3 regions of the Streptomyces sp. NPDC089424 genome follow, and region 3 is predicted to be linked to each of the others. Evidence: riboswitches for the same ligand, from Rfam matches in the RefSeq annotation. Region 3 holds a riboswitch; each other region holds the start of a gene.

Region 1 (10,459 bases), on a different contig from region 3:
CCCCGAGGCGGGCGCGGCGACGACCAGCCGCGGCACGGACGTCACCACTCGATGCCCCTCTGCCCCTTCTGCCCGGCGTCCATCGGGTGCTTCACCTTGGACATGTCGGTCACGAGATCGGCGAAGTCGACGAGCGCCCGCGGGGCGTTGCGCCCGGTGATCACCACGTGCTGGGCCCCGGGCCGGTCCCGCAGCACGGACACGACCTCCTCGACGTCGACCCACCCCCAGTGCATCGGGTAGGCGAACTCGTCCAGCACGTACAGCTTGTACGTCTCGGCGGCCAGGTCCCGCTTGACCTGCTCCCAGCCCTCCCGGGCCTTCTCCTCGTTGGTCGAGTTGTCACCCTGGAGGTCCCGCTGGACCCAGGACCACCCCTCGCCCATCTTGTGCCAGTCGACGGACCCGCCCTCGCCGCTGGCGCCCAGCACCCGCAGCGCGTTCTCCTCGCCGACCTTCCATTTCGCCGACTTGACGAACTGGAACACCCCGATCGGCCAGCCCTGGTTCCAGGCCCGCAGCGCCAGCCCGAAGGCGGCGGTCGACTTGCCCTTGCCGATGCCGGTGTGCACCACGACCAGCGGCCGGTTGCGCCGCTGACGCGTGGTCAGTCCGTCGTCCGGCACGACACTCGGTTGTCCCTGCGGCATTACGCGGCCCTCCTGCGTACGTCCTTCACCAGCCCGGCGATGGCGTCGGCGCGCAACGCCTCCAGCGTCACCGCCGTACCTCCCAGTTCGGCCGCGAGCTGCCCCGCGAGTCCCAGCCGCACCGGCCCCGACTCGCAGTCCACGACCACCGAGGCGACCCCGTCGGCGCCGAACAGCCGGGCCGCCCGCCCGGCGTTCGCGACCGGCTCCGGCCCTCCGGTGGCCCGCCCGTCGGTCACCACCACGAGCAGTGCCCGCCGGGCCGGATCCCGCAGCCGCTCCACGCGCAGCACGTCGCGCGCCTTGAGCAGACCGGCCGCGAGCGGCGTACGGCCGCCCGTGGGCAGCGACTCCAGCCGGGCCGCCGCCGCGTCCACGGACGAGGTCGGCGGCAGCGCGACGTCGGCACCGGTACCGCGGAAGGTCACCAGGCCCACCTTGTCCCGCCGCTGGTAGGCGTCCAGCAGCAGCGACAGCACGGCACCCTTCACGGCGCCCATCCGCTGCCGGGCCGCCATCGACCCGGAGGCGTCGACCACGAACAGCACGAGATTGCCCTCGCGCCCCTCCCGCGTCGCCTGCCGCAGATCGTCCCGGCGCACCACCAGGCCGCGCCCCGACCGTCCCCGCGCCCGCTGATGCGGCGCCGCGGCCTGCACGGTGGCCGCCAGATGCAGCGCCGTGAGCGCCCCCCGCGGCCGCCGGGCCCCGGTGGTCCGCCCGTGCTCCGTCCGCGCCCGCGAACGCCGCCCCGCGGTGCCCTCCCCGATCCCCGGCACGCTCAGCACCTTGGTCCGGAAGGGCTCGGCCGCCCGTACGGCGGACTGCTCGCCGGCCCCGGACGGGACGGGCGCACCCTCGGCCGACTCCTCGGGCCGCGCCCCGGCACCGTCGCCCTGCGGCTCCCCGTCGGGCTGCCCGCCGCCCCCGCCGGGACCGCCGCCGGGTCCGTCGGGGTCGGGATCGTCGTCGTCCTGGTGCGCGGGCGGCTCCGCGAACTCCTCCAGCGTCTCGTCCAGTTTGTCCTCGTCCAGGCCCGGCGCGTCGAACGGGTTGCGCCGGCGCCGGTGCGGCAGCGCGAGCAGCGCGGCCTGGCGCACGTCCTCCGCCAGCACCTCGGTCCGCCCCGCCCACGCGGCCAGCGCGGTCGCGGTGCGGGCCATCACGATGTCGGCCCGCATGCCGTCCACCTCGAAGGCCGCGCAGGTCGCCGCGATCTGCCGCAGCGCCCCGTCGCCCAGCAGCACGGACGGCAGCAGCTCCCGCGCCGCCGCGATCCGCGCCCGTACGGCGCTCTCCTCGGCCGCCCACCGGCCCGCGAAGGCAGCGGGATCGGCGTCGTGGGCGAGGCGCCGCTTGACGACCTCCACGCGCTGGTCGGGCTCCCGCGAGGCGGCGACCTCGACGGTCAGCCCGAACCGGTCGAGCAACTGCGGCCGCAGCTCGCCCTCTTCCGGGTTCATGGTCCCGACGAGCAGGAACCGCGCGGCATGCCGTACGGAGACGCCCTCGCGCTCCACGTACGAGGCGCCCATCGCGGCGGCGTCCAGCAGCAGGTCGACCAGATGGTCGTGGAGGAGGTTGACCTCGTCCACGTAGAGGATCCCGCGATGCGCGTCGGCGAGCAGCCCGGGTTCGAAGGCCTTCACGCCCTCGGCGAGCGCCCGCTCGATGTCGAGCGCGCCGACCAGCCGGTCCTCGGAGGCACCGACGGGCAGCTCGACCATGCGGGCCGGCCGGGCGGCCCCGGCGCCGGGCTCGTGCGGTCCGTCCGGGCAGGCCGGGTCCGGCGCCGCTGGGTCGCAGGAGAAGCGGCAGCCGGGGACCACGGGGACCTGCGGCAGCAACGCCGAGAGCGCCCGCACCGCCGTCGACTTGGCGGTGCCCTTCTCGCCGCGGACGAGCACGCCGCCCACCGCCGGGGACACGGCGTTCAGCAGCAGTGCGAGGCGCAGGTCGTCCTGTCCGACGACGGCCGTGAACGGAAAGGGGGTGCTCACTTGTCGTCGCCCTCCAGGTCGCCTTCGAGTTCGAGGTAGGTCGCCCGCAGCCGTTCCAGCGTCCCCGCGTCCGGCTCCGCCCACAGCCCCCGGTCGGCGGCCTCCAGCAGCCGCTCGGTGATGCCGCGCAGCGCCCACGGGTTGGACTGCTTCATGAAGTCGCGGTTCTCCGGGTCGAAGACGTACTCCGCGCTGAGCTTCTCGTACATCCAGTCGTCGACGACCCCGGCGGTGGCGTCGTAGCCGAAGAGGTAGTCGACGGTCGCCGCCATCTCGAAGGCGCCCTTGTAGCCGTGCCGCCGCATCGCCGCCATCCAGCGCGGGTTGACCACACGGGCCCGGAAGACGCGGTGCGTCTCCTCACCGAGGGTGCGGGTCCTGACCTGGTCGGGCGTGGCCGAGTCGCCGACGTATGCCTCGGGGGAGGCGCCCGTGAGGTGCCGGACCATGGCGACCATGCCGCCGTGGTACTGGAAGTAGTCGTCGGCGTCGACGAGGTCGTGCTCGCGGGTGTCGACGTTCTTCGCCGCGACCGCGATCCGCCGGAACGCCGTCTCCATGTCCCCGCGTGCCGCCCGCCCGTCGAGCCCGCGCCCGTAGGCGTACCCGCCCCAGACGGCGTACACCTCGGCGAGGTCGGCGTCGGAGCGCCAGTTGCGGGCGTCGATCAGCGGCAGCAGCCCGGCGCCGTACGCGCCCGGCTTGGAGCCGAAGACGCGCGCGGTGGCGCGCCGCCGGTCGCCGTGCGCGGCGGTGTCCTCGTCGGCGTGCGCCCGTACGTAGTTGGACTCCGCGGGCTCGTCCAGCTCGGCGACCGCCCGCACCGCGTCGTCGATCAACCCGACGACGTGCGGGAACGCGTCCCGGAAGAAGCCGGAGATGCGGACGGTGACGTCGATGCGGGGCCGTCCCAGCTCGCCGAGGCCGATGATCTCGAACCCGGTCACCCGGCGCGAGGCGTCGTCCCACACCGGTCGGCAGCCCAGCAGCGCAAGGATCTCGGCGATGTCGTCGCCCTGGGTGCGCATGGCCGAGGTTCCCCAGACCGTCAGGCCGACGGACTTCGGGTACGCGCCCGTGTCCTGGAGGTACCGCTGCACCAGCGAGTCGGCGAGCGACTGCCCGACCTCCCAGCTCAGCCGGGACGGGATGGCCTTGGGGTCCACGGAGTAGAAGTTCCGGCCGGTCGGCAGCACGTTGACCAGTCCGCGTGTCGGCGAGCCCGACGGACCCGCCGGGACGTAACCGCCGTCGAGCGCCTTGAGGATGTGGCCGATCTCGTCCGTCGTGCGGGCGAGCCGCGGCACCACCTCGTCGCAGGCGAACTCCAGCACGGCCACGGCCTCGGGCAGTTCGGTGCCGACCACCTCCCGTACCAGCGCCGCGCTCCCGGACGCCGCCCAGCCCCGCTCCTCCATCCCCTCCGCGAGCCGCCGGCACAGCTGCTCCAGCAGGTCGACGGCGTCGGCGGCGGTACGGGACGGGCCCTCGACGAGGTCGCTCAGCTCGACCGGAACCTTCAGCGGCGCGCCCGGCTCCGCCAGCAGCTCCTTCTCCACCAGCCCGAAGTGCTCGGCCAGGGACGCCCGCAGCCCCGGCAGCGCGTTCGCCCGGCCGCCCCACACCTGCGAGGCACGCAGCACCGCGAGGACCAGGTTCACGCGCGGCTCGCCGACCGGGCCGCCGCCGAGGATGTGCAGTCCGTCGCGGATCTGCACGTCCTTGATCTCGCACAGATAGCCGTCGATGTGCATGACGAACTCGTCGAAGTCGGCGTCGCCGGGCTGCTCGTCGACATGCAGGTCGTGGTGGAGCTCGGCCGCCTTGACCAGCGTCCAGATCTGGGCCCTGACCGCCGGTGCCTTCGTCGGGTCCAGGTCCGAGACGAGCGCGTACTCGTCGAGCAGCTGCTCCAGCTTCGCAAGGTCGCCGTAGGTGTCCGCGCGGGCCATCGGCGGCACCAGGTGATCGACGACGGTGGCGTGTCCGCGCCGCTTGGCCTGGGTGCCCTCGCCGGGGTCGTTGACGATGAACGGGTAGATCAGCGGCAGTTCCCCGAGGACCGCGTCCGGTGCGCAGCCGCCGCTGAGTCCGAGGCCCTTGCCGGGCAGCCACTCCATCGTGCCGTGCTTGCCCATGTGGACGAGGGCGTCGGCGCCGAAGGAGTTCTCCAGCCAGCGGTACGCCGCCATGTAGTGGTGCGACGGCGGCATGTCCGGGTCGTGGTAGATCGCGATCGGGTTCTCGCCGAAGCCGCGCGGCGGCTGGATCATCACGACGACGTTCCCGAACCGCAGGGACGCCAGCACGATGTCGTCCCCGTCGACGTACAGCGAACCCGGCGGCTCGCCCCACGCCTCGGTCATGGCCTCCCGCAGCTCCGGGTCGAGCTCGGCGAACCACGCCCGGTAGTCGGCGAGCGGCACGCGCGCGGGCGCCGACGCCAGCTGGTCCTCGGTCAGCCACTCGACGTCGTGCCCGCCCGCCTCGATGAGCAGGTGGATCAACTCGTCGCCGTTGTCCGGGTATGCGCTCACCCCGTACCCGGCCTGCCGGAGCGCGTCCAGCACCCGCACCGCGGAGGCGGGCGTGTCCAGGCCGACCGCGTTGCCGACGCGCGAGTGCTTGGTCGGGTAGGCGGTGAAGACGAGCGCGAGCTTCTTGTCGGCGTTCGGCTTGTGCCTCAACCGCGCGTGCCGTACGGCGATCCCGGCGACGCGTCCGGCCCGCTCGGGGTCGGCCACGTACACGGGCACATCGTCCGGGCCCTGCTCCTTGAAGGAGAACGGGACGGTGATCAGACGGCCGTCGAACTCCGGGATCGCGACCTGCATCGCCGCGTCCATGGGGGAGAGGGCGGCGTCGGACGCGTCCCAGGCGTCCCGCGAGGAGGTCAGGCACAGTCCCTGCAGCACGGGCACGTTCAGCTCGGCCAGCCTGCCGATGTCCCACGCCTCCTCGTCGCCGCCCGCCGACGCCTGCGAGGCGTGCGTCCCGCCCGCGGCCAGGACGGTGGCGACCAGCGCGTCGGCCTTCCCGAGGAGCGTGTACAGCCCCGGGTCCGCGCCGCGCAGCGAACCGCAGTACACGGGCAGGGCGTTGGCGCCCCGCGCCTCGATCGCGTCGCACAGGGTCTCCACGAACGCGGTGTTGCCGCTGAGCTCGTGGGCCCGGTAGAAGAGCACGCCGACGGTCGGACGGCCCTCGGTGAACGCGCGGGAGCCGTGGACGCCGTACTCCGGCATCTTCCGCGGCTCGTCGAAGCCCTCACCCGTCAGCAGCACCGTGTCCGACAGGAACCGCGCCAGCTCGGTGAGGTTCTCGGGCCCGCCCTCGACGAGGTAGCGCAGTGCCTCGGCCACGACTCCGGCCGGCACGGACGACTCGGCCATCAGCTCGGCGTCCGGCACGGACTCCCCGCCGAGCAGCACGGTGGGGATCCCCGACGCCCGCAGCCGGGCGAGTCCGTCCTCCCAGGCCCGCTTGCCGCCCAGCAGCCGTACGACGGCGATGTCCGCGCCCTCGACCAGCGCGGGCAGCTCGCCCTCGGCGTCCACGCGGGTCGGGTTGCCGATCCGGTAGGAGGCGCCGGAGGCACGGGCCGCCAGCAGATCGGTGTCGGCGGTGGACAACAACAACACTGTGCTCATGCGGGCGCTCCCGGTGGAAGGAAAGGCAGTCCTTGCGGCGCGCCGGACTCGATGAGCCGCCACAGCGCGTCCGTGTCCGCGTGCTGTTCGATCAGGTCGCCGAGCCGGTCGAGCTGCTCCTCGCGCAGCGCGGCGAAGGAGGTGCCGGGCGCCGGCACGAAGCGGCGGCCCGCGGCGGCGGCCACCTCGCGCAGGAAGGCCCGCCGGAAGCCGTCGGACTCCAGCGAGCCGTGCCAGTGCGTGCCCCAGGTCTGGCCGACCCGGCAGCCGTCCAGGAAGGGTTCGCCGCCCTCGACGTCGGCGACCCCGTGGTGGATCTCGTACCCCTCGACGTGCTCCCCGAGGGCCTCGCCGACCGGCCGGGTGAGCGTCTTCTCTCGGGCGAACCGCACCCGCACCGGCAGCACTCCGAGCGCGTCGACCTGCCCGCGCCGGCTCTCGACGTCGTCCTCGATGTGCTCGCCGAGGACCTGGAAGCCGCCGCAGATGCCGAGGATCGGACGCCCTTCGGCGGCCCTGCGCACGAGGGCCCGCGCGAGCCCGCGCTCGCGCAGCCACTCCAGGGCGCGCACGGTCCCCCGGGTGCCGGGCACCACCACCAGATCCGCGTCCGCCAGTTCCTCGGGGCGGTCCACGAACCGCACGACGACACCCGGTTCGGCGGCGAGGGCGTCGACGTCCGTGAAGTTGGACATCAGCGGCACGGCGCACACCGCCACCCGCAGCACGTCCTCGCCGACCGGGGCGGCCACCTGGGACTCGCGCACCGCCCCCCGCAGGGACACCCTCAGCCCGTCCTCCTCGTCGATGCCGAGGCCGTGGCGGAAGGGCAGGACGCCGTAGGTGTGCCGCCCGGTGAGGCCGTGCAGCATGTCGATGCCGGGTTCGAGGAGCGAGACGTCGCCGCGGAACTTGTTGACGAGGAACCCGGCGATCAGCTCCTGGTCCTGACGGGACAGCAGCGCGACGGTCCCGAAGAAGGAGGCGAAGACGCCGCCGCGGTCGATGTCGCCGACGACGAGCACCGGGAGACCGGCATTGCGGGCGATCCCCATGTTGACGATGTCGGTCCGCCGGAGATTGATCTCGGCCGGAGATCCGGCCCCCTCGCAGATCACCGCGTCGTACGTGCCCCGCAACTCGGCGAGACAGTCGAGCACGGTCCCGAGCAACGCCTGCTGCCGTCCGCCGTGGTAGCCCCGCGCGCTCATCTCCCCGACGGGCCTGCCGAGCAGCACCACCTGGCTGCTGCTCTCGCCGCCCGGCTTGAGCAGCACGGGATTCATCAGCGCGGTCGGCTCCACCCGGCAGGCCTGCGCCTGCATGGCCTGCGCCCGACCGATCTCGGCGCCCTCGCGGGTGACGAACGAGTTGAGCGACATGTTCTGCGCCTTGAAGGGCGCCACCTTCACGCCCTGGCGCACCAGCCAGCGGCAGATGCCGGCGGTGACGACGCTCTTGCCGGCGTCCGAGGTGGTGCCGGCGATCAGCAGCCCGCGCCCGTTCACGCCGGCCTCCTCGACAGCCGTCCCCGCAGCCACACTCCGGCCGCGCAGGCCCCGAGGGCCAGCCGGCCCACCCGCCGGGACAACCGGACGGCCCGCTCGATGTCGCCGACTTCCACCGCACGCCCCCCACCGTTCAGCACGGGCCGGTGCTCGACCCGGCCCGCATACGACAACGTCCCCCCGAGCCGCACCCCCAACGCCCCCGCGAACGAGGCCTCCACGGGCCCGGCGTTGGGACTCGGATGCCGCGCGGCGTCCTTGTGCCAGGCCCGTACGGCACCTCGCGCGTCGCCGCCCGCCAGCACGGCGAGCGACGCCGTCAGCCGGGCGCCCGGCCACCCGGCGAGATCGTCGAGCCGTGCGCTGGCCCATCCGTAGCGGCGGTGGCGCGGCGACCTGTGCCCCACCATCGCGTCCAGCGTGTTCACCGCACGGAACCCGAGCAGCCCCGGGACCCCGCCCACGGCCCCCCACACCAGCGCGCCCACCACGGCGTCGGACGTGTTCTCCGCGACGGACTCCACCACCGCCCGCGCGATCCCCGGCGCGTCCAGCGCCTGCGGGTCGCGGCCGCACAGATGGGGCAGCCGGGCCCGCGCGGCCTCGACGTCCCCCGCCTCCAGGGCGTGCCCGACGGCCCGGGCCTCCCGCGCGAGCGAGGTCCCGCCGACGACGGCCCAGGTGGCGACGCCGGTCAGCGCGACGGAAGCGGCGGGGGAGGACCGTACCGCCCGGTGGGCCGCGGCGCCCAGGGCGACGGCGCCGCCCACGCACACGACGGTGTGCAGCGCGCCCCATCCGCGGTGGTCCCGCCACAGCACCCGTTCCACCGCGGCGGCGGCCCGCCCGAACGCGGCGACCGGATGCCCCCGGCGGGGGTCGCCGAGCACATGGTCGCCGAGGAGGCCGGCGGCGGCGCCGTACGCGAAGACGCGATCGGCACGCACGCGCTCAGCCGGCCGTGCGGGCGGGCAGAGACCTGGTGCGGGACCTCACTTGGCGGCCGAGCATGGCGATATGTCCTCACTCAGGGTGTCCACGCCCTGGTTCGACGAGACCGGCGGTGAGAGTTCCTGGCTCCCGGGGAGTTCCCTCCCCGGTCACAGTGGCGGGACCGCGCCGGATTCACACCGGGCTTCCTCTTCTGCCGCCGTACATGGCCCCGGAAGTCCACCACGGGGCCGGAACGGCCGTCAACTTGCTGTTGACCTGCGACGGGGCAAGTGTGCTGAGTCCCACACGCCACCGGCGGCACGGGTCTCCCGTCTGCCGCTCGCGCCGTCCCCGCGCACGACGAAGCGCCCTGCCCGGAGCCCGTGGAGGGCACCGCGCAGGGCGCTTCGAACACCGGGGCGCTCAGGCCACGATCAGATAGATCCCGTATCCCACGGCCGCCGCGCACGCCGCGAAGGCGGCGTACGCGCCCGTCACCGCCAGCGCCGCCGACTCGCCCTGCGCGGCCGCCCGTTCGCGCCGCGACAGCGCGGTGACACCGAGGGTGAACAGGCCCACCAGAGCCACCGTGACCACGAGGCTGACGCCGAAGACGGAGCCGAGGGCCGCCCAGTCGATCTTCATGCTTGTGCTGCTTCCTTCGGTATCAGGGAGCTCAGACCGAGGCCTGAGAGGGCGTCGGTTCCGAGGCCGTGGCCTGCCGGGGGATCGTGGCCGTGAGGTCCTCGGCCGGGGTGCCCGCCGGGGGCGGCGTCACGGCGGCCATCGCGGTCGTCACCACGCCGGCCGGTTCCCCGTCCGCGTCGTTGACGTTCGTGTGGTCCACGACCTCGCGGCGGGAGATCTTCCAGATCGCGGCGCTGGACCCGACCAGGAAGACGGCGACCAGAGCGGTTCCCCAGGGGCCGAAGCCCGTCACCCACTCGGCGATCGCGCCGACCAGCGCGGCGGCCGGCAGGGTCAGGCCCCAGGCGACGAACATCCGGGTGGCGGTGGACCAGCGGACCACCCCGCCCTTGCGGCCGAGGCCCGCGCCCATCACCGCACCGGAGACCGAGTGCGTGGTGGAGAGGGAGAAACCGAGGTGGGAGGAGGCCAGGATGACGGTCGCGGCGCTGGTCTGCGCGGCGAAGCCCTGCTGCGGCTGAAGGTCGGTCAGGCCCTTGCCCATGGTGCGGATGATGCGCCAGCCGCCGAGGTAGGTGCCGAGCGCGATGGCGAGACCCGCGGAGAGGATGACCCACAGGGGCGGGTCGGAGTCGGGGGCGAGGGTGCCGCCCGCGACCAGGGCGAGGGTGATGATGCCCATCGTCTTCTGCGCGTCGTTGGTGCCGTGCGCCAGCGAGACCAGGCCCGCGGAGGCGATCTGGCCGGCGCGGTAGCCCTTCGCGGAGGCCTTGTCCTCGGCCTTGCGGCCCAGGCGGTACGTCAGCCGGGTCGCCAGCAGCGCCGCGACGCCCGCGACCAGCGGGGCGGCGATCGCCGGGATCAGCACCTTGGTGACCAGCGCGTCGCCGTGGACGGCACCCACGCCGGCCGACGCGACGGTGGCGCCGATCAGGCCGCCCATCAGGGCGTGCGACGAGGAGGACGGCAGGCCGACCAGCCAGGTCAGCAGATTCCACAGGATCGCGCCGACCAGTGCGGCGAAGATGACCTCGGGACGGATGCCGCTCTCGTCGACCAGGCCCTTGGAG
Region 2 (10,459 bases), on a different contig from region 3:
GACCGCGAGGACCTCCTCCGCGGCCGCCGGGTCCAGCGCGGAGGTCGGCTCGTCCAGGACGAGCACGCTCGGGTGCGGGGTGAGGACCGAGCCGATCGCGACTCGCTGCCGCTGGCCGCCGGAGAGCGTGGCGATCGGGCGATGGCGCAGATCGGCGAGGCCGAGCAGGTCGAGGGTCTCCTCGACGCGCCGCCGCATCACGTCCGGGGCGAGCCCCAGCGACTCCATGCCGTAGGCGAGTTCGTCCTCGACCGTGTCCGTGACGAAGTGGGCGAGAGGGTCCTGGCCGACCGTGCCCACGATGTCGGCGAGTTCACGCGGCTTGTGGGTACGGGTGTCGCGGCCGGCGACCGTGACCCGGCCGCGCAGGGTGCCGCCGGTGAAGTGCGGGACCAGGCCGCTGACCGCGCCGAGCAGGGTGGACTTGCCGACCCCGGACGGGCCGACGAGCAGCACGAGTTCGCCTTCCGGGACCTCGAAGTCCACGCCCCTGACGGTGGGTCCGGCCGCTCCGTCGTAGGTCACGGAGACGTCCTCGAAGCGGATCATGAGGGCTTCTCCTCGGATCTCTGGGGAGCGGGCCGTCCCGCCGCGGGCGGCTCGGGAGCGGGGGTGACGAACGCCGGGAGCAGCCCGAGGAGCACGGCCGCGGCCGGCCACAGCGGCAGCGTCGGGGCGACCAGCGGGATCACACCCGGATGCAGGGCCGCGGGGTCGGCGGAGGCGGCCAGGGTCAGCAGGGCGGCGACCGCGACGCCGGAGGCGGCGACCAGGCAGGAACGGGCGTTCCAGGTGTCGGGGCGGTAGCGGGTGCGCGGGGTGCGACGGCCGCCCAGCCGCAGACCGGCGAGCGCCGCGGCGAGGCCGGCGAGCAGGACCGGCAGGCCGTAGGTGCCGCCGTCGGCGGTGAGCAGTCCGTACGTCCCGGCGCAGACGCCGAGCAGACCGGTGAGCGTGAGGACCGCGGTCGTACGGCGCACCGCCGGCGGGACCTGCGCGGTACGGCCGTAGCCGCGGGCGTCCATGGCGGCGGCGAGGGCCACGGAGCGTTCCAGGGCGCCTTCGAGGACGGGCAGGCCCACCTGGAGCAGGCCCCGCAGGCCCTTGTCCGGGCGGCCGCGCAGCCGGCGGGCGGTGCGCAGCCGCTGGGCGTCGGCGATGAGGTGCGGGGCGAAGGTGAGGGCCACGACCACGGCCACGCCCATCTCGTAGAGGGCGCCGGGCAGGGACTTGAGGAGGCGGGTGGGAGCGGCGAGGGCGTTGGCCGAGCCGACGCAGATCAGGAGCGTGGCCAGCTTCAGGCCGTCGTAGAGGGCGAAGACGAGGGTCTCGGCGGTGACCCGGCCGCCGAGGCGGATGCCCTGCGCCCAGTGGGGCAGCGGGACTTCGGGAAGGGTGAGCAGGGTGTGGGTGCCCGGCAGGGGCGAACCGAGGGCGACGGCGAACACCAGGCGGACCAGCAGCACGGCGAGGGCCAGCTTGACGAAGGCGCCGTAGGAGAGGGCCCAAGGGGTGTGGGGGCGGCGGGTGGCGACGACGTAGGCCGAGACCGTCACGAGGAGTGCGAGGAGCAGCGGGTTGGTGGTGCGGGTGGCCGCGGTGCCGAGGGCCAGGGACCACAGCCACCAGGCGCCGGGGTGGACCGGCGCGGGGGGCCGGCGCCGCAGGGCGGTGACGCCCGCCGACGCCGGCCGGGTGCCGTGCCGGTCCACGCCCGAGCCGTGGTCAGCCATGCCTGCGCCGGCGGGCCTGCCAGCCGGCCGCCGCGCCCAGCACCGCCACCGCCGCCACCCCGGCGACGACGCCCAGCGACGGGCCGCCGCCGCTCTCGTCCGCCGGCTCACCGGCCGGCTTGCCCGCCGACGCCACCTGCTCCCCGCAGCCCTTCGCCGGGTAGCCGCCGATCGCGCACAACAGGGCGTTGGCGTCGTACCGGAGCGGCTTGGCGACCGCCGCCAGGGCCTCCGCCGCCGTCGCGTCCGGGGCGAGCCGGGCGCAGGCCGTGCGGGGCGCGGGCGGCGTCTCGCCGGACGGGGCGTCCGACGCCGTGCCGAAGTCGATGACCAGGGCCACCCGCTTGTGGCCGTCCCGCGCCGGGGTGCCCGCGCAGATCGTGGTGAAGCCGGCCTCGCCGCGCGGCCGGGACGCGTCCGCGGAGTCCTCGCTGACCGCGAAACGGAAACCCTGCACGGAGCCGTCCGCGGGGCGGGCGAGGGAGGGACCCTGGGTGGCGTACGTCCACGCCTTGCCGTCGCGCTCCCAGAACGACCAGTAGCGGTAGCCGGTGGCCTGGGCCGGGCCCGTGCCGGCGGCCAGGGCGATCAGGAGCGCGGCGAGGAGGGCCGCCGCCCGGCGTATCACGGCTGCTGCTTCCGGTTCCGGCCGCTGAGCAGGAAGCCGATGCCGACACCGGCGACGAGGCAGACGCCGACGTACCACCAGACACCGAAGCCGTCGTCCGACTCGGACGTGGCCTCGCTGTCCGCGGTGGCGGGCCGCTGCGCGCTCTGCGGCGCGGGGCCCGACGCGTTCAGCAGCCGCACGAGGTCCGTGCCGCCGAAGTCGCGCGGGTCGCCACCGGCCGCGTGCGCGGCGAGGATCAGCTGGGCGTAGGCGGCCGGGCCGCTCTGCTTGGCCCAGGCGACGGCGTTCCGCTCCAGCCACTTGAGGGGCCCGGCCGCTCGGGCCGCGCCGCCCTGGGCGGCGAGGGCCACGACGGCGTCGGCCGTGTTGCCGTAGTCGGGCTGGTCCTCGGAACCGGGGAGGGCCGACATGAGGTGGCCGTCCGCGGCGAGCGCGTCGGCGAGGTAGGAGGCGCCGTTCGCGGCGGCCCGCTCGGGGGTGAGGTCGTCGCCGTCGGCGCAGGAGGGCGCGGCGGCGGTGCCGGCGGCCTCGGCGGCCAGGCCCTTGCCGAGCGAGCCCAGCACGCCGGCCGCGGTGGCGTCCGGATTGGCGGCGAGGGCGCCCTTCTTGTCGGGCTGGTAGGCGAACGCCCCGGCGCCCTTGGCGTCGTCGCACGGTATGGCGAACGCGAGCAGGGCGTCCTGGGCGGACCGGCCGCCCTTGACGACGTCCTGCGGCCGCTCGCCCGCGGCGGCGAGGGCTCCGATGACGAGGGAGGTCGAGTTGGCGTCGCTGGGGCCGCCGGCGGTGTAGCCCCAGCCGCCGTCCTTGCCCTGCGCGGACTTCAGCCAGGTGACGGCCTTGCCGGTGACGGCGTCGTGCCCGCCGAGCGCGGCGAGTGCCTGCACGGCGGCGGCCGTCATGTTGGTGTCGACCGGCGTCTTGGCGTCGCAGGGCTTGGCGGTGTCGGCGCGGTACGGCGCGAACGCGCCGTCGGCGCACTGCTGTCCGGCCAGCCACTCCACGCCCGCGGCGGCGGGCCGCACGCCGACGGCGTCGTGGGCGAGCAGGGCGAGGGACTGGCGCCACACGCCGTCGTAGGTGGGGTCACCCGTGCCGTACAGCCCCGAGGGCAGCGACGGGGAGGGGCTCGCGGCCTGGGCGGCCGGGACCCCGGCGGCGCCGATCACTGCGGTGACGGCCAGGGCCGCTGCGCTGCGGCGGACGACGTTCATGATCGGCGGGTGCCTCTCCCTGCGGGGAGCCGCGCAGCACGGGCAACCCCCGGGCGGCTCGGCTCCGTATACCTCGACGGTGCCGTACACCGGCCGGTTGCCGGTGCACTTGAGCCGGTCACGCTGCCGTGCGGGGCGGTCCGGCTCACAGCCTCGGCTGCTCACGGTTGCGGGTCAGCGCCGGATTTGCACCGGCTTTCCCCCGTACGGGTGTGATGACGACCGGGCCACTCTACCCGCCCGTAGCCCCAGCCCCATGGGGCGCCGGTCACACCCCGACCGGACCGGGCACAGACCCCCGCGGGGCACCTCGGGTGGGCTAGGTGCAAGTCCTGCGGGGGCGGCGGCCGCATCCTGGATGGGCTACGCGCAGGCCCTTGTGGGATTGCCGGTCACATCTCGGGTGGGCTACGAGGCTCCCGTGGGGCTGACGGTCGCGCCCCGGGCGGGCTACGCGCAGGCCCTTGTGGGGCTGACGGTCGCATCCTGGGGCGGCTGCGCGCAGGCTCCCGTGGGGCTGAGGGTCGCATTCTGGGCGGGCTACAGATAGGCCCTGTTGGGCGCCGCCACCCCGTGCGGGCCACGTGCAAGCCCCCGTGGGACCGTCGGTCACACCCCGGGCGCGCTATGCGCAGGCTCCCGGGGGCCGTTGGTCGCATCCTGGGCGGGCTGCGGCGTAAGCCGCCGTGAGGCATCCGGTCGCATCCTGGGTGGGCGCGCAGGCCTTGTGGGGTTGCTGGTCGCATCCTGGGCGGGCTACGGATAAGCCCCGTTGGGCCGCAAGCCACCCCGTGCGGGCCGCGTGCAAGCCCCCTTGGGGCCGCCAACCACACCCCGGGCGCGCTACGCGCAGGCTCCCGGGGGGCCGTTGGTCGCATCCTGGGCGGACATGCGCCCCGTTGGGCCGCCCGCTACCCCGTGCGGGCTTCGTGCAAGCCCCCGTCGGGCCGCCCGTCACCGGACGCGCAAGCGCCCGTGGGGTTGCCGGTCACATCCCGGGCGGGCTGCGGCGCAAGCGCCCGTGGGGTTGCGGTTCACATCCCGGGCGGGCTGCGGCGCAAGGGCCCGTGGGGTTGCCGGTCACACCCCGGGCGGGCTGCGGCGCAAGCCGCCGTGAGGCATCCGGTCGCATCCTGGGTGGGATGCGCAGGCCCTTGTGGGGGGCGGCGGTTGCATTGTGGGCAAGGTTCCGTGGGGTCGCTCGTCGCCCCGGAGGGCTACGCGCCGGTTCGGATCAGGTTTGCTGCGCGGCAGCGGGTGACGGGGGCGGACTCGTGGCGGAACCAGGTCGCGTCGATCTCGCGGCCGTCGCGCAGGGTGTGCCGGGGCGGCCCCTCTGCCGGCACGAAGCCCGCGCGCGTGAGGGCGCCCCGGCAGGCCGAGTTGGTGACCTCGGTCCCGGCGTGGACCGAGTCCAGGCCGAAGTGGGTGTGGCCGAGCTGGGCGCCCGCGGCGAACAGCTCCGCGCCGAGGCCCCGGCCGCGGGCGTGCGGTGCGAGCCAGCCGCCGATCTGCCCGGCGGTGCGGTCGAGTTGGAGGGCCCCGGCGTAGCGGCCGTCCTCCCGGCCCACGGCCACCAGGACCTCACCGCCCTCGGGGTCGAGTTCGAACGCCGAGAGCCACCGCGGGGGGATGCCACGGTGACTGTCGCCGGGGCGCATCCGCAGCAGGGACTCCCGGATGCGGGTGTCGGCGACGACCTCCTCGCCCCGCATCCCGAGCCACCGCTGCGCCGCGCCGTCCGATCCGGCGGCGACCGCCGCCAGCAGGTCCAGCTGGGTCTCCGGGGTGTACAGCAGCAGACCTCCGGTGTGCACCGTGTGCCGGCCGAGCGCGCACGGCCCCGGCACCGGGAGCGGCGGCAGTGACCTGCGACGCCTCAGTCGCGCCCACAGCATACGAACTCCCGTGGGGAGGAAGGGATGACAGACCCGTGACGGACAGGCCCTGAAAGCGCGGCGGTGGCCGCCGTCGTCCAGGGGACGGGGCCGAATCTACCGCCAGGCCCGACGCGGGCGTCGCGACCCGCTGCCGCGCGGACGCTCACACCGCCACGTACGTCACCGGATCGCTGCCCGCGACGGCCTCCGCCCGCCCCAGTTTCACCAGCCGGCGCAGATGGGCCTCCGCCTCGGAGACGGCGATGGTGCGGGAACCGTAGGGGATCTCGGCCCAGGGCCGGTTCCAGTCCATGCGCTCGGCGAGCCGCCAGGGGGTCAGGGGCTCGGCCAGGAGCACCAGCAGGCCGGTCAGCCGCGCCTCGTGGTGGGCGAGCAACTGGGCCACCCGGGCGGGGGCGTCGGTGAAGGCGTACTGGTGCGCCGGGAGGACCTCGGCGGGGTCGAGGCGCGCGACGCGCTCCAGGGAGGCCAGGTAGTCGCCGAGCGGGTCGGTCACGGTCGTGTCGTCCGGGTCCTCGTACAGGCCGATGTGCGGGGTGATCTCGGGCAGCACGTGGTCGCCGGAGAACAGGCGTCCGTGGCCCGGCAGTCGGGCGGGGTGCTCCTCCTCCAGGTGCAGGCAGACGTGGCCCGGCGTGTGGCCCGGTGTCCAGATCGCGCGCAGCCGGCGCCCGGGCAGGGCGAGCAGCTCACCGGGGACGATCTCGCGGTCGGGGAGGGCGGGGGAGAGGCCGGGCAGCCGACCGCGGGCGGTGCGCAGCGGGGCGATGTGGGCCTCGGGGGCGCCGGCCGCGGTGAGCTTGTCCGCCATGTACGCGAACCAGTGCTCGGGGCGGGCCTCGTGCGTGCGCCGGACCACGGCCGCGTCCGCCGCGTGCATCGCGATCCACGCCCCCGAGGCCTCCCGCACGCGGCCCGACAGGCCGTGGTGGTCGGGGTGGTGGTGGGTGACGACCACGCCGTGCACCTCGGCGGCCGAGGTGCCGCACGCCGCGAGCCCCGCGGCCAGGGTGTCCCAGGACGCCGGGTCGTCCCAGCCGGTGTCGATCAGCACCGGGCCGGCGTCGGTGTCGACGACGTGGACGAGGGTGTGGCCCAGGGGGTTGTCCGGAATGGGGACCTTCAGGGACCGTACGCCGCCGCCGTGGTCGTGCACCTGCGTCATGGGCTCCCCCGATCGCCGCCGTGCGGTCACTATAACTAGAACACGTTTCCATGGGAGCCCGAGTCACCGGTTCCGGGCCGTGGACTCCTCGGGGACGAGCTGGTATCAGTCTTCGTAGTCCGCGCATCTGATGGAGTGTCAGGGGAGCGGCGTCGGGGACCAGGGAGGGCAGTCGCCATGACCGAGCTCGTGGAACACGGACAGCTGTTCATCGGCGGGGAGTTGACCGAACCCCTCGGCAAGGACGTCATCGAGGTGATCTCCCCGCACACCGAGGAGGTCCTCGGGCGCGTGCCGCACGCCTCGGCGCAGGACGTGGACCGGGCGCTCGCGGCCGCCCGCCGGGCCTTCGACGAGGGCCCCTGGCCGCGGATGTCCCTCGACGAGCGGATCGAGGTCGTGGGGCGGATCAAGGACGGCATCGCCGCCCGGCACGAGGAGATCGCCCGCGTGATCTCGTCCGAGAACGGCTCGCCGTACTCCTGGAGCGTCCTCGCGCAGGCGCTCGGCGCGATGATGGTCTGGGACACGGCGATCCGGGTCGCCCGCGACTTCCGCCACGAGGAGAGCCGCGACGGCGTGCTCGGACGGCTGCTCGTCCGGCGCGAACCGGTCGGGGTCGTCGCGGCGGTGGTGCCGTGGAACGTCCCGCAGTTCGTGGCCGCCGCCAAGCTGGCCCCCGCGCTGCTGACGGGCTGCACGGTCGTCCTCAAGCCGTCGCCGGAGTCGCCCCTCGACGCGTATCTGCTCGGCGAGATCGCGCGGGACGCCGGGCTCCCCGAGGGCGTGCTGTCGATCCTGCCCGCCGACCGGGAGGTCAGCGAGTACCTCGTCGGGCACCCCGCCGTAGACAAGGTGTCGTTCACGGGATCGGTGGCGGCGGGGCGGCGCGTGATGGAGGTCGCCGCCCGCAACCTGACCCGCGTCACCCTGGAGCTGGGCGGCAAGTCGGCGGCGGTCGTGCTGCCGGACGCGGACCTGGAGAGCACCGTGGCCGGGATCGTCCCGGCGGCCTGGATGAACAACGGGCAGGCCTGTGTGGCGCAGACCCGGATCCTGCTGCCGCGCTCGCGCTACCCGGAGTTCGCGGAGGCCTTCGCGGCGGCGGCGGGCGCGCTCGTCGTCGGGGACCCGCTGGATCCGGCCACCCAGGTGGGGCCGCTGGTCGCCCACCGGCAGCAGCGGCGCAGCCTCGACTACATCCGCATCGGCCAGGAGGAGGGCGCCAAGATCCTCACGGGCGGCGGCCGCCCGGCCGGCCTGGAGCGCGGCTGGTACGTCGAGCCGACGCTCTTCGGCGACGTCGACAACTCCATGCGGATCGCCCGCGAGGAGATCTTCGGCCCGGTGATCTGCCTCCTGCCGTACGGCGACGAGGCCGAGGCCGTGCAGATCGCGAACGACTCGGACTACGGACTGAGCGGCAGCGTGTGGACCGCCGACGTCGGCCACGGCATCGAGATCGCCCGCCGGGTCCGTACCGGCACGTACTCGGTGAACACCTTCAGCCTCGACATGCTCGGCCCCTTCGGCGGCTACAAGAACTCCGGCCTGGGCCGGGAGTTCGGCCCGGAGGGCTACGGCGAGTACCTGGAACACAAGATGATCCATCTGCCGGCCGGATGGGAGGGCTGAGCACCATGGGGGACCGCTGGCAGCTCCAGGTCGACCGCTCGCTGTGCATCGGCTCCGCGCAGTGCGTCCACCACGCCCCGGACGCCTTCCGCCTCGACGCGGGCCGCCAGTCCCGCCCGGTGGACCCGGAGACGGACGCCGGCGAGGGCATCCTGGCGGCCGCCGAGGGCTGTCCCGTGGAGGCGATCACCCTGACGCTGCTGGGGAGCGGGGAGGCGGTGTTCCCGCCGGAGGAGTAGCGGAGCCCGGCCTCAGGGGATCCGGGGGATTCGCCAAAAAAATTCCCTTTCGGGGGTTCTATTCCGGGAAAGGCGTCTTACCCTGATATCAGGCCTACGAGGCGAGTGAGGGAGTTCGACCGGAGTAGCCGACTCGGGCGTGAGGCTCAGGTTTCCGCCGGTGCCGACGTCGACGGTCGGGCTGAGAGGCCGTAAGGTCGCGTGGCAGAAGGACGGCCATGTGAACCGGAAGGCGACCCCCAGCCACCTGATCCGGGCAATACCGGCGAAGGGAACCCGTCTCGTAGGTCCTTCGCGCGCCCTGGGGGCAGGGCGCTACGCGTCCTTGGGGGTCGTCAGGTCGATCAGACGGCACACCGTCTCGATGTCGATCTTGACCTGGGCGATGGAGGCGCGGCCCGAGAGCCAGGTGATCAGCGCCGAGTGCCACGTGTGCTCGATGACGCGGACGGCGGAGAGCTGGGCGGGGGTCGGATCGTCCAGACCCATGGCGTCCAGGATGATCGCCGTGGTCTGCCGGGAGACCTGGTCCACCTCGGGGCTCACGCTGCGGTCCGCGAAGGTGAGGGCGCGGACCATCGCGTCGGCCAGGTGCGGCTCGCGCTGGAGCGCCCGGAAGGCCCGCATCAGGGTCTCCGCCACCCGCTCCGCCGCCGTCTCCCCGGTCGGCGGCTTCTTGCGCAGCGTCCCGTGCATGTGCTCCAACTGGTCCTGCATGGTGGCGACCAGGAGATGGATCTTGGACGGGAAGTAGCGGTAGAGGGTGCCGAGGGCGACCTGCGAGGACTCCGCGACCTCACGCATCTGCACCGCGTCGAACCCGCCCCGGCTGGCCAGTTGGGCGCATGCCCGCAGGATGCGGCGCCGGCGCGCCTCCTGCCGCTCGGTGAGGGGCGGCGCGGCGGGGGCGGCGGGCCGCGCGCGACTGGCTTCCACCTTGGCTTGCGCTGGCATGAGGTTCCGTTCGTGACAGTGCGTGAGGGCGTGCGATCAGACAGCATGGCAGGCGCGGACCGCCGCCGCGTGCCCCGGCGAGCCGTGGCGTGAATCACCTGATCCAGTGCTCACAGCGGCGCTACCTGCCGGTAGATTCAGAGCCTCTTGAACGATCAAGTCTGTAACTTGTTCTAGATTAGCGTCCCGGCGTAATCTCGCGGGACCGTGCAGGGAGAAGGGGGCCCGGAGTGACCGCTGAGGCCAGTCGGACGGGCTCTTCGAAGGCCCTCGCGGCCGACGGCTCGCGGCCGCTGCGTATCGCGCTCCTCACGTACAAGGGAAACCCGTTCTGCGGCGGCCAGGGCGTCTACGTCCGGCACCTGTCCCGCGAACTCGCCCGCCTCGGCCACCACGTCGAGGTCATCGGCGCCCAGCCCTACCCCGTCCTCGACGAGGGCTACGACGGCCTGCGCCTCACCGAGCTGCCCAGCCTCGACCTCTACCGCCAGCCCGACCCCTTCCGCACCCCGGGACGGGACGAGTACCGGGACTGGATCGACGCCCTTGAGGTCGCGACCATGTGGACCGGCGGCTTCCCCGAGCCGGTCACGTTCTCCCTGCGGGCCCGCCGTCATCTGCGCGCCCGCCGCGGCGACTTCGACGTCGTGCACGACAACCAGACGCTCGGGTACGGGCTGCTGGGTGACGTCGGCGCGCCCCTGGTGACGACGATCCATCACCCCATCACCGTGGACCGGCAGTTGGAGCTGGACGCGGCCGACGGCTGGAAGCGCCGGTTCTCCGTGAAGCGGTGGTACGGCTTCACCCGCATGCAGAAGCGGGTGGCGCGGCGGCTGCCGTCCGTGCTGACCGTCTCCGGCACCTCGCGTCAGGAGATCGTCGACCACCTCGGCGTCCGGGCGGACCGCATCCACGTCGTGCACATCGGCGCCGACACCGACCTCTTCTCGCCCGACCCCTCGGTGCCGCAGGTGCCGGGACGCA
Region 3 (10,459 bases):
CCGCACCATCCAGCCCGCGTTCCGGCTCGGCGCGATCCCCGCCTACGCGGCGATCATGGAGGAGGAGGCGCACGGGCTCACCACCCGCTGGCGACCCGGTGAGACCGTCGACTGCACCTCCGAGTCCTTCCGGGTCGCCGTGCGCATCGCGGCCCGCTGCCTGCTGCGCGGCGAGTACATGGACGAGCGCGCCGAGCGGCTGTGCCTGGCGCTCGCCACCGTGTTCCGCGGCATGTACCAGCGGATGGTGATCCCGCTGGGGCCGCTGTACCGGCTGCCGCTGCCCGCCAACCGGGAATTCAACCGGGCGCTGGCCGATTTGCATCTCCTGGTCGACGAGATCGTGGCAGAGCGCCGGGCATCCGGTCAAAAGCCGGACGATTTGCTGACGGCATTGCTGGAGGCGAAGGACGAGAATGGCGAGCCCATCGGGGAACAGGAGATCCACGACCAGGTGGTCGCGATACTCACCCCGGGAAGCGAAACCGTGGCCTCCACGATCATGTGGCTGCTCCAGGTGCTCGCCCAGCATCCGGAACACGCCGACCGGATCCGGGACGAAGTCGAATCCGTGACCGGCGGCCGGCCCGTCGCATTCGAGGACGTCCGGAAGCTGACGCACACGAACAATGTCGTCGTGGAGGCGATGCGTTTGCGTCCCGCCGTCTGGATACTCACCCGGCGGGCGGTCGCCGACACGGAACTCGGTGGCTATCGCATTCCGGCGGGTGCGGACATCATCTACAGTCCGTACGCGGTTCAGCGCGATGCGCGATCGTACCGGGACAACCTGGAGTTCGACCCCGACCGCTGGCTTCCGGAACGCGTCAAGGACGTGCCGAAATATGCCATGAGTCCGTTCAGTGTGGGCAATCGCAAGTGTCCGAGCGACCACTTCTCGATGGCCCAGCTGACACTGATCACGGCGGCGGTCGCGACGAAGTACCGCTTCGAGCAGGTGCCCGGCTCCGACGACGCGACCCGGGTCGGCATCACGCTCCGTCCGAACAAGCTCCTGCTCACGCCCGTGCCGAGGTGAGGGAAGCGGGTGCGCTCAGGCGGCCTCCGGGCCCCTGAACGTGCGCCGGTAGGCCTGGGGGGTGGTCCCCAGCGCCCGGACGAACTGGTGGCGCAGCGCGGCCGCGTTGCCGAACCCCGTCCGGCCGGCGATCGCGTCCACCGTCTCGTCCGTCGCTTCCAGCAACCGCTGGGCCAGCAGCACCCGTTGGCGCAGGATCCAGCGGTAGGGGGTGGTCCCCGTCTCCTGCTGGAAGCGGCGGGCGAAAGTGCGCGGTGACATGAGGGCGCGGGCGGCGAGCTGCTCGACGGTGACCTCCTGGTCGAGGTTGCGCTCCATCCACACCAGCACCTCGGCGACCGCGTCGCCCTCCGACCGGGGCAGCGGGCGCTCGATGTACTGGGCCTGCCCGCCGTCCCGGTGCGGCGGCACCACCATCCGCCGGGCGATCTTGTTGGCCACCTCCGGCCCCTGCTCCTTGCGCACGATGTGCAGGCAGGCGTCGATGCCGGCGGCCGTGCCCGCGGAGGTGATCACCGGGTCCTCGTCGACGTAGAGCACGTCCGGCTCGACGACCGCCCGCGGATACTGCCGCTCCAGCTCCTCGGCGTGCCGCCAGTGCACGGCGCAGCGCCGCCCGTCCAGCAGCCCCGCGGCGCCCAGCACGAAGACGCCGGAGCACACGCTGAGCACCCGCGAGCCCCGCTCGACGGCCCGGCGCAGGGCGTCGAGCAATTCCGGCGGGAAGGTCCGCGTCTCGTAGCACGAGCCGGCCGGCACGGCGATCAGGTCCGCCGTCTCCAGGCGGTCCAGTCCGTGCTCGACCCGCAGGGAGAAGCCGGCGTGGGACCGCAGCTGCGGCCCCTCGGCGGAGGTGACCGCGAAGTCGTACACCGGCAGTCCGTCGTCGCTCCGGTCGGTGCCGAAGACCTCGCAGACCACGCCGAGTTCGAAGGGGTTCACGCCGTCGACGAGTACGGCGGCCACGTTCTGCAGCATGCCCCCAGTGTGCCTCAGTGATGGCAGTAAATCGAGGGTCTACGGCAGTCCTGCCACTGTCGGTAAGGAGTGTCCGGCGCGAGAGTGGTGTCCATGAACACGAACCAGATCGAAGCACTCATCGGAATGCTGGCCGTCGCGGGACTCTTCGTGATCATGGTCCTCCCTTCTCTCATCGGCATCGCGCACGACCGGCGCGTCGACCGCGAGATCAGGGAGGCCCAGGACCAGCGCGGGCAGAAGGAGGATCAGAAGTCCTCGTCCAGGTCGACCGTGCCCTCCACGGCCACCTGGTACGCGGAGGGACGCCGCTCGAAGAAGTTGGTCAACTCCTGAACCCCCTGGAGCTCCATGAAGGAGAAGGGGTTCTCGGAGCCGTACACCGGAGCGAAGCCGAGGCGCGTGAGGCGCTGGTCGGCGACGCACTCCAGGTACTCCCGCATCGACTCGGTGTTCATCCCCGGGAGGCCGTCACCGCACAGGTCGCGCGCGAACTGCAGCTCGGCCTCGACGGCCTCCCGCAGCATGTCGGTGACCTGCTCCTGGAGCGCGTCGTCGAAGAGCTCCGGCTCCTCCTTGCGGACGGTGTCCACCACGTCGAACGCGAAGCTCATGTGCATGGTCTCGTCGCGGAACACCCAGTTGGTGCCGGTCGCCAGACCGTGCAGCAGACCCCGGCTGCGGAACCAGTAGACGTACGCGAAGGCCCCGTAGAAGAACAGGCCCTCGATGCACGCGGCGAAGCAGATCAGGTTGAGCAGGAAGCGCCGGCGGTCCGCCGTGGACTCCAGGCGGTCCAGCTTCTCGACCTCGTTGATCCACCTGAAGCAGAACTCGGCCTTCTCGCGGATGGACGGGATGTTCTCCACCGCGTCGAACGCCGCCGCCCGGTCCTGCGGGTCGGGGAGGTAGGTGTCCAGCAGGGTCAGATAGAACTGGACGTGCACCGCCTCCTCGAACAGCTGGCGGCTCAGGTAGAGCCGGGCCTCGGGGGAGTTGATGTGCTTGTACAGCGTCAGGACCAGGTTGTTCGCCACGATCGAGTCGCCCGTCGCGAAGAACGCCACCAGCCGGCCGATCAGGTGCTGCTCCTCGGGGGAGAGCTTCGCGAGGTCGGCGACGTCCGAGTGGAGGTCGACCTCCTCCACGGTCCAGGTGTTCTTGATGGCGTCCCGGTAGCGCTCGTAGAAGTCCGGGTAGCGCATCGGGCGCAGCGTCAGCTCGAAGCCGGGGTCGAGAAGGTTCTGGGTACGGGTGGACATCACTGGCAGGCCTCGCAGGACTCGGGGTTTTCCAGGGAGCAGGCGACCGCTTCGGGGTCGGTGGCCGCCTGGACGGGGATGGTGGTCCGGGGCTGCGCCTGGGCCGCGCGGGCGATGCGGGTCGCGGGGCGTGAGCGCAGGTAGTACGTCGTCTTCAGGCCCGACTTCCAGGCGTAGGCGTACATCGAGGAGAGCTTGCCGATGGTCGGCGTCTCCAGGAACAGGTTCAGAGACTGGGCCTGGTCGAGGTACGGGGTGCGCGCGGCCGCCATGTCGATGAGCCCGCGCTGCGGGATCTCCCACGCCGTGCGGTAGAGCCGCCGTACGTCCTCGGGGATCCAGGCGAAGTCCTGCACCGAGCCGTTGGCCTCGCGCAGCGCCTCACGGGTGCGGGCGTCCCAGACGCCGAGCTCCTTCAGCTCCTGCACCAGATAGGAGTTGACCTGGAGGAACTCACCGGACAGCGTCTCGCGCTTGAAGAGGTTCGACACCTGCGGCTCGATGCACTCGTAGACACCGGCGATCGAGGCGATCGTCGCGGTGGGCGCGATCGCCAGCAGCAGGGAGTTGCGCATGCCGACCGCGGCGATGCGCTCGCGCAGCGCGCTCCAGCGCTCCGGCCAGGTCGGCTCGACGCCGTAGTGGTCGGGGTGCAGCACGCCCCGGGCGGTGCGGGTCCTGTCCCAGGCGGGCAGCGGCCCGTTGCGTTCGGCGAGGTCGGCGGACGCCTCGTACGCGGCGAGCATGATGCGCTCGGCGATCCGGGTGGACAGCGCCTTCGCCTCGGGCGAGTCGAAGGGCACCCGCAGCTTGAAGAAGACGTCCTGCAGGCCCATCGCGCCGAGGCCGACCGGGCGCCACCGGGCGTTGGAACGGCCCGCCTGCTCGGTCGGGTAGAAGTTGATGTCGACCACGCGGTCGAGGAAGGTCACGGCGGTGCGGACGGTGGCGTCCAGCTGCTCCCAGTCGATGCCGTCGCCCACGACGAACGCGCCCAGGTTGACCGAGCCCAGGTTGCACACGGCGGTCTCGCCGTCGTCCGTGACCTCCAGGATCTCCGTGCAGAGGTTCGAGGAGTGGACGACGTGGCCCGGCTCGGCGGTCTGGTTTGCGGTGCGGTTGGCGGCGTCCTTGAAGGTCATCCAGCCGTTGCCGGTCTGGGCGAGGGTGCGCATCATCCGGCCGTACAGCTCACGGGCGGGCAGGGTCTTCCTCGCCAGGCCCCGGCTCTCGGCCGCGCGGTACGCGGTGTCGAACTCCTCGCCCCACAGGTCGACCAGCTCGGGCACGTCCGACGGGGAGAACAGCGACCACGGGGCGTCCGCGTCGACCCGCCGCATGAACTCGTCCGGGATCCAGTGCGCGAGGTTCAGGTTGTGCGTACGGCGGGCGTCCTCACCGGTGTTGTCCCGCAGCTCCAGGAACTCCTCGATGTCGGAGTGCCAGGTCTCCAGGTAGACGGCGGCCGCGCCCTTGCGCCGGCCCCCCTGGTTCACGGCGGCGACCGAGGCGTCCAGCGTCTTCAGGAACGGGACGATGCCGTTGGAGTGGCCGTTGGTGCCGCGGATCAGGGAGCCCCGGGAGCGGATCCGGGAGTACGACAGACCGATGCCGCCGGCGTGCTTGGAGAGCCGGGCGACCTGGTGGTAGCGCTCGTAGAGGGAGTCCAGCTCGTCCTTGGGGGAGTCCAGGAGGTAGCAGGACGACATCTGGGGGTGCCGGGTGCCGGAGTTGAAGAGGGTGGGGGAGGAGGGGAGGTAGTCGAGCCGGCTCATGAGCCCGTAGAGCGCGGCGACTTCGTCCACCGACCGGGTGGTGTCGTCCTCGGCGAGGCCGGCGGCGACGCGCAGCATGAAGTGCTGGGGCGTCTCGACGACCTTGCGGGTGATCGGGTGCCGGAGCAGGTAGCGGCTGTACAGGGTGCGCAGGCCGAAGTAGCCGAAGCGGTCGTCGGCGTCCCGGTCGACCAGGGCGTCCAGGCGGTCGGCGTGCAGGCGCGTGAACTCGGCCGTGCGGTCGGCGATGAGCCCTTCCCGGTGCCCCACCGCCACGGACTCCGTGAAGGACGTGACCCCCTGGGAGGCGGCCTCGGCGGCGATGGAGACGGTCAGCAGCCGGGCGGCGAGCCGGGAGTAGGCGGGGTCCTCGGAGATCAGTCCGGCGGCGGCCTCCGTGGCCAGCTCCCGCAGTTCGCTCTCGTCCGCCCGCGCGGAACGGCCGCGCAGCGCGGCGGCGGCGACCCGGCCGGGGTCGGCGTCGGGGAGGTCGGCGGTCAGCTCGGTCAGGGTCCGCAGCAACGCGGTCCCGGGTCCGTCGGTCTCCCCTTCCACGGTTGTCGCTGCGGCCGGTTCGGCTGGCGCGATGGTCACGTGGGGCTCTCCCTCGCTCGGCACGGGGGCCTCGCGGAGGGCAGGGCAGGGCACACGAGCGCACGGGCGTTCGCGTCCACCGGCCCATTCCACGAGACCCGGACGTCAGGGCACCCGGGCCGGACGGCCGGGCGCACTGTCGGCAGGTCCTCGGACTGAACCGGCGTGCGTTCCCTTTTCGGGACGGACGCACGCGAGTACACCGTTGCGGGACAGTTCCGGATTCGCACCGGATTCCCCTGCGGCGACAGCGAGCATGAGCATACATCTGGTGTCGGGTGCCGACAGCACCCCCATATGTTGTGTCGCCGATGACTTCAGAGCGTCAACTGGTAGGTGAGAAGCGTGATGTCGTCCAGCTCCGGGAGGGGGTTCCAGTCCCGCTCGGGAGTGCGGGTGAAGCCCAGCCGTTCGTAGATGCGGTGGGCCGCGTGCATGGTCCGCTGGGTCGACAGAACGAGCCCGGCGCAGCCGTCGAGGGCGCGGGCGCGCTCGACGCAGGCACGCACCAGGGCCTCGCCGACCCCTCGGCCGCGGGCCTGACGGGCGACGGCGAGCATGCGGATCTCCGCCTCGTCGGGGGCGGCTATGTCGGCCATGGGGCCGCCGGAGGGGACGAACGTCACGCCGCCGAGGACGCGTTCGTGCGCGACGGCCACGAGCACCTGTGCGGCGGCCGCGCGCTTGGCGACGTCTCGCAGCTCGCCGAGGTAGCCGTCGCTCTCGCCGAAGTCGAGGAGTCCGTCCTGGAGGTAGGCCTGCGCGGTGATCTCGCCGAGGGCGGCGTACTCGGCGGGGTGCGCGAGGCGGATGTCGATGTCCATGGCGGCAGTGTGTACGACGACGGGCCGCCGCATCGTGTGATGTCGGCGGCCCGCTGCGAGTCGTTCAGCTGCTGCTCGCGCTCACGCGGCAGGGCCGCGTGCCGCAACGGCCCCGCGCCTCAGTGGGCGGCACCCGCGGTCGCCGGGGGAAGCTCCGCCTTGACTCCCGGGTCGCCGGCGTCCGCCGTGTAGTCGCCGGGCTTGGTCTCGTCGACGCCCTCGGGAGCCTTCACGGCCTTCAGGACGAAGGTGAGGACCACCGTGACCACCAGGTTGAGGACGAACGCCGTGAGGCCGATGTAGCCGATCTCACCGATGCCGGGGATCTCCGCCGAGGAGCCGCCGAAGTGCTTCTGCGTCGGGGAGGCGACACCGTAGGCCGCGACCGTGCCGTAGGTCATGCCGACCGCCCAGCCGGCCAGCAGCGCCCAGCGGTGGAACCAGCGGGTGAACAGACCGCCGACCAGGGCGGGCATGGTCTGGAGGATCCAGATGCCGCCCAGCAGCTGGAAGTTGATCGCCACCGTCTTGTCCATTCCGAGGACGAAGACGAGGGCGCCGACCTTCACCAGCAGGGACACCAGCTTGGAGACCTTGGTCTCCTGCGCGGGCGTGGCGTCCGGCTTGAGGAAGTCCTTGTAGATGTTGCGGGTGAAGAGGTTGGCCGCCGCGATCGACATGATGGCCGCCGGGACCAGCGCGCCGATGCCGATCGCCGCGAACGCGACGCCGGTGAACCAGTCCGGGAACATGTTCTCGAACAGCTGGGGGATCGCCAGCTGGCCGTTCTCCACCTTGACGCCGGCCGCGATCGCCATGAAGCCGAGCAGACCCAGCAGGCCCAGCATCAGCGAGTACAGCGGCAGGATCGTGGAGTTGCGGCGGATCACGTCCCGGCTGCGGCTGGACAGCACGGCCGTCACGCTGTGCGGGTACATGAACAGGGCGAGCGCCGAGCCCAGTGCCAGCGTGGCGTAGGTCCACTGCGAGGCGGCGGTCGGCACCAGTCCGCCCGCACCGGCGTCGGCGTACTTGTCACCCGCCGCGGCGAAGATGTCGTCGAAGCCGCCCAGCTTGATCGGGATGTAGATGATGGCGACGGCGATCACGATGTAGATCAGCGCGTCCTTGACGAACGCGATCAGGGCCGGTGCCCGCAGACCCGAGGAGTACGTGTACGCGGCCAGCACGCCGAAGGCGATCAGCAGCGGCAGGTCCTTGATGAACCAGTTGGTGTCCTCGCCGCCGCCGATGCCCATCACGTCCAGCACGGCCTGGATGCCGACCAGCTGGAGCGCGATGTACGGCATGGTCGCGAGGATGCCGGTGACCGCGACGGCGAGGGACAGGCCCTTGGAGCCGAAGCGGCCGCGGACGAAGTCCGAGGTGGTGACGTAGCCGTGCTTGTGGGAGACCGACCACAGCCGCGGCAGGAAGACGAACATCATCGGGTAGATGAGGATCGTGTACGGCACCGCGAAGAAGCCGGCCGCGCCCGCCGCGTAGATCGCCGCCGGTACGGCGACGAAGGTGTACGCCGTGTAGAGGTCGCCGCCCAGCAGGAACCAGGTGATCCAGGTCCCGAAGGACCGGCCGCCCAGGCCCCACTCGTCGAGGCTGTGCTCGTTCTCGGCCTTGCGCCAGCGCGCGGCCAGGAAGCCCATCACCGTGACGGCGACGAAGAAGAGGATGAACACGGCGAGTGCGACGCCGTTCACACCGTCCTTCATGCTCCGGCACCCCCCTGCGTCTTGCGGGCGCGCTGGTCACGCTGCCACAGCCAGTAGGCGGTCATGGTCAGGGCGGTGGAGATCACGACCCAGGCCATCTGGTACCAGTAGAAGAACGGGATGCCGATGAAGGTCGGGTCCGTCTTCGCGTACGAGCCCACCCAGAGCATGGCCACGAACGGTGCTATCAGGCAGAGGGCGATGACGACGCGCACAGGCGTCACCACCGGCCCTCTGTTCACTTCTGAGGCTTCTGACATCGGACGGCTCCGTCCCCTCGCTGATCACCTGGTGCAACGCGCAGGCAATCTAGGTCACGGTGTCCCGCTACCGGAAGCCCCTGTTCAGATACCGGTTACTCAGCAGCAGCGGAATCCTTGCCGCGGGTCTGTTTCCTGCCGGTCCGTCCGCATCCGCTCGAACTCCCGCCGGGTGGGCACCTCCGCCTCCGGGTGGCCCTTACGGATATGCGCGACATAGCGGTCGTAGGCCGACTCGTCCGTCAGCTCACGGACGTACCAGCGCACCCCGCTAGTCACTCGGCGCAGCAGTGCCGACGTTCGCACGGCGCTCCTCCTCCCTCTCCTCGGGCGTGGCGATCAGTCCGGCGGGCGCGACGATCTTCGAGGCGACGTACGGCGCCTCGCTGAGGGTGGTGAGCGCGGGCCGGCGGACGTGCCGGACGCAGATCCGCGCGGCGTCCACGAGGACCGCCACGATCAGCAGGGCGAGGACGGCCGACAGGACGCCGTCCACCGTGGAGTTGGTGACGACGGTGTGCATGTCGTCCATGGACTTGGCCGGCGGCAGGATCTCGCCCCGGTCGATGGCGTCCTGGAAGACCTGGCGCTGCCGGAAGAAGCCGACCTTGGGGTCGCTGGAGAAGACCTTCTGCCAGCTGGCCGTCAGGGTCACGACCGCGTCCCACAGGAGCGGGACACCGGTGATCCAGGCCCACTTGAGGCGGCCCGACTTCACCAGCAGCGTCGTGCAGACGGCGAGCGCCACGGCCGCCAGCAGCTGGTTGGAGATACCGAAGATCGGGAACAGCTGGTTGATGCCGCCGAGGGGCTCGTGGACGCCCACCCACAGGAAGTAGCCCCACAGCCCGCAGACGATCGCGCTGGTGATCACCAGGCCCGGCTTCCAGCTGACGTTGCGGAAAGGCCGGTACACGTTGCCGAGGGTGTCCTGGAGCATGAACCGTCCGACACGCGTGCCCGCGTCCAGCGCGGTCAGGATGAACAGCGCCTCGAACATGATCGCGAAGTGGTACCAGAAGGCCTTGAGGCCCCCGCCGGTCACCTGGGAGAAGATCTCCGAGACGCCGACCGCCAGCGTGGGCGCACCGCCGGTGCGGGACAGCAGCGTCGACTCCTCGACGCTCTTCGCCGCCGCGGCGAGCTCCTCGGGGGAGATCTGGTAGCCCCAGCCGCCCACCACCTGCGAGGCCTGCTCCACGCTGGTGCCGATGACACCGGCCGGCGCGTTCATCGCGAAGTACAGCCCCGGGTCGATCACGCTGGCCGCGATCAGTGCCATGACGGCGACCGACGACTCCATCAGCATGGAGCCGTAGCCGATCATCCGGACCTGCGTCTCCTTCTGGATCATCTTCGGCGTCGTGCCCGACGAGATCAGCGCGTGGAATCCGGACAGGGCACCGCAGGCGATCGTGATGAACACGAACGGGAAGAGGGAGCCCGCGAAGACCGGCCCGTCGCCGCGGGAGGCGAAGTCGGTGACCGGGTCCATCCGCAGCGTCGGCAGCGCGATCACGACACCGAGGGCGAGCAGCACTATCGTGCCGATCTTCATGAAGGTGGAGAGGTAGTCGCGGGGCGCGAGGAGCATCCACACCGGCAGGATCGACGCGATGAAGCCGTACGCCACCAGCCAGACGACCAGGGTCGAGGGGGCGAGGGTGAAGGTCTCCGCCCAGGACGACTCGGCGACCCAGCGGCCGGAGACGAGGGCGAACAGCAGCAGGCCCACGCCGATGAGCGACACCTCGGCGACCCGTCCGGGCCGCAGGACGCGCAGGTAGAAGCCCATCAGCAGCGCGATCGGGATGGTCATCGCGATGGAGAAGGTGCCCCAGGGGGAGGCCGCCAGGGCGTTGACGACGACCAGGGCCAGCACACCGAGCAGGATGATCATGATGGCGAACGCGGCGAGCAGCGCGGCCGCGCCGCCGAACGGGCCGATCTCCTCCCGCGCCATCTGGCCGAGCGAGCGGCCGTCCCGGCGGGTGGAG

What was found. Region 3 has a riboswitch for cobalamin ahead of ACIP2X_RS16575 (ribonucleoside-diphosphate reductase subunit alpha). Riboswitches for the same ligand answer to the same signal wherever they lie in the genome.
Region 1: it holds a riboswitch for cobalamin, as region 3 does, so the genes downstream of both, ACIP2X_RS22850 (cobalamin biosynthesis protein) here and ACIP2X_RS16575 (ribonucleoside-diphosphate reductase subunit alpha) in region 3, are expected to answer to the same signal.
Region 2: it holds a riboswitch for cobalamin, as region 3 does, so the genes downstream of both, ACIP2X_RS25405 (prenyltransferase/squalene oxidase repeat-containing protein) here and ACIP2X_RS16575 (ribonucleoside-diphosphate reductase subunit alpha) in region 3, are expected to answer to the same signal.

Annotation. Positions count from the first base shown of each region.
Region 1 covers NZ_JBIVHU010000005.1:55,915-66,373, reverse strand. The annotation lists gene ACIP2X_RS22875 (cobyrinate a,c-diamide synthase) at 1-48, opposite strand, end outside; gene cobO (cob(I)yrinic acid a,c-diamide adenosyltransferase) at 42-650, opposite strand; gene ACIP2X_RS22865 (putative cobaltochelatase) at 650-2,650, opposite strand; gene cobN (cobaltochelatase subunit CobN) at 2,647-6,300, opposite strand; gene ACIP2X_RS22855 (cobyric acid synthase) at 6,297-7,808, opposite strand; gene ACIP2X_RS22850 (cobalamin biosynthesis protein) at 7,805-8,755, opposite strand; cobalamin riboswitch at 8,855-8,999, opposite strand; gene ACIP2X_RS22845 (hypothetical protein) at 9,165-9,386, opposite strand; gene ACIP2X_RS22840 (anion permease) at 9,418-10,459, opposite strand, start outside.
Region 2 covers NZ_JBIVHU010000006.1:111,101-121,559, reverse strand. The annotation lists gene ACIP2X_RS25420 (ABC transporter ATP-binding protein) at 1-549, opposite strand, end outside; gene ACIP2X_RS25415 (energy-coupling factor transporter transmembrane component T) at 546-1,733, opposite strand; gene ACIP2X_RS25410 (SCO2322 family protein) at 1,726-2,361, opposite strand; gene ACIP2X_RS25405 (prenyltransferase/squalene oxidase repeat-containing protein) at 2,358-3,578, opposite strand; cobalamin riboswitch at 3,695-3,820, opposite strand; gene ACIP2X_RS25400 (GNAT family N-acetyltransferase) at 4,796-5,476, opposite strand; gene ACIP2X_RS25395 (MBL fold metallo-hydrolase) at 5,622-6,644, opposite strand; gene ACIP2X_RS25390 (aldehyde dehydrogenase) at 6,822-8,279, shown strand; gene ACIP2X_RS25385 (ferredoxin) at 8,285-8,518, shown strand; gene ACIP2X_RS25380 (TetR family transcriptional regulator) at 8,834-9,472, opposite strand; gene ACIP2X_RS25375 (glycosyltransferase) at 9,703-10,459, shown strand, end outside.
Region 3 covers NZ_JBIVHU010000003.1:347,172-357,630, forward strand. The annotation lists gene ACIP2X_RS16555 (cytochrome P450) at 1-1,039, shown strand, start outside; gene ACIP2X_RS16560 (GlxA family transcriptional regulator) at 1,055-2,017, opposite strand; gene ACIP2X_RS16565 (hypothetical protein) at 2,111-2,353, shown strand; gene ACIP2X_RS16570 (ribonucleotide-diphosphate reductase subunit beta) at 2,266-3,279, opposite strand; gene ACIP2X_RS16575 (ribonucleoside-diphosphate reductase subunit alpha) at 3,279-5,648, opposite strand; cobalamin riboswitch at 5,772-5,949, opposite strand; gene ACIP2X_RS16580 (GNAT family N-acetyltransferase) at 5,966-6,472, opposite strand; gene mctP (monocarboxylate uptake permease MctP) at 6,592-8,202, opposite strand; gene ACIP2X_RS16590 (DUF3311 domain-containing protein) at 8,199-8,462, opposite strand; gene ACIP2X_RS16595 (YbdD/YjiX family protein) at 8,562-8,768, opposite strand; gene ACIP2X_RS16600 (carbon starvation CstA family protein) at 8,734-10,459, opposite strand, start outside.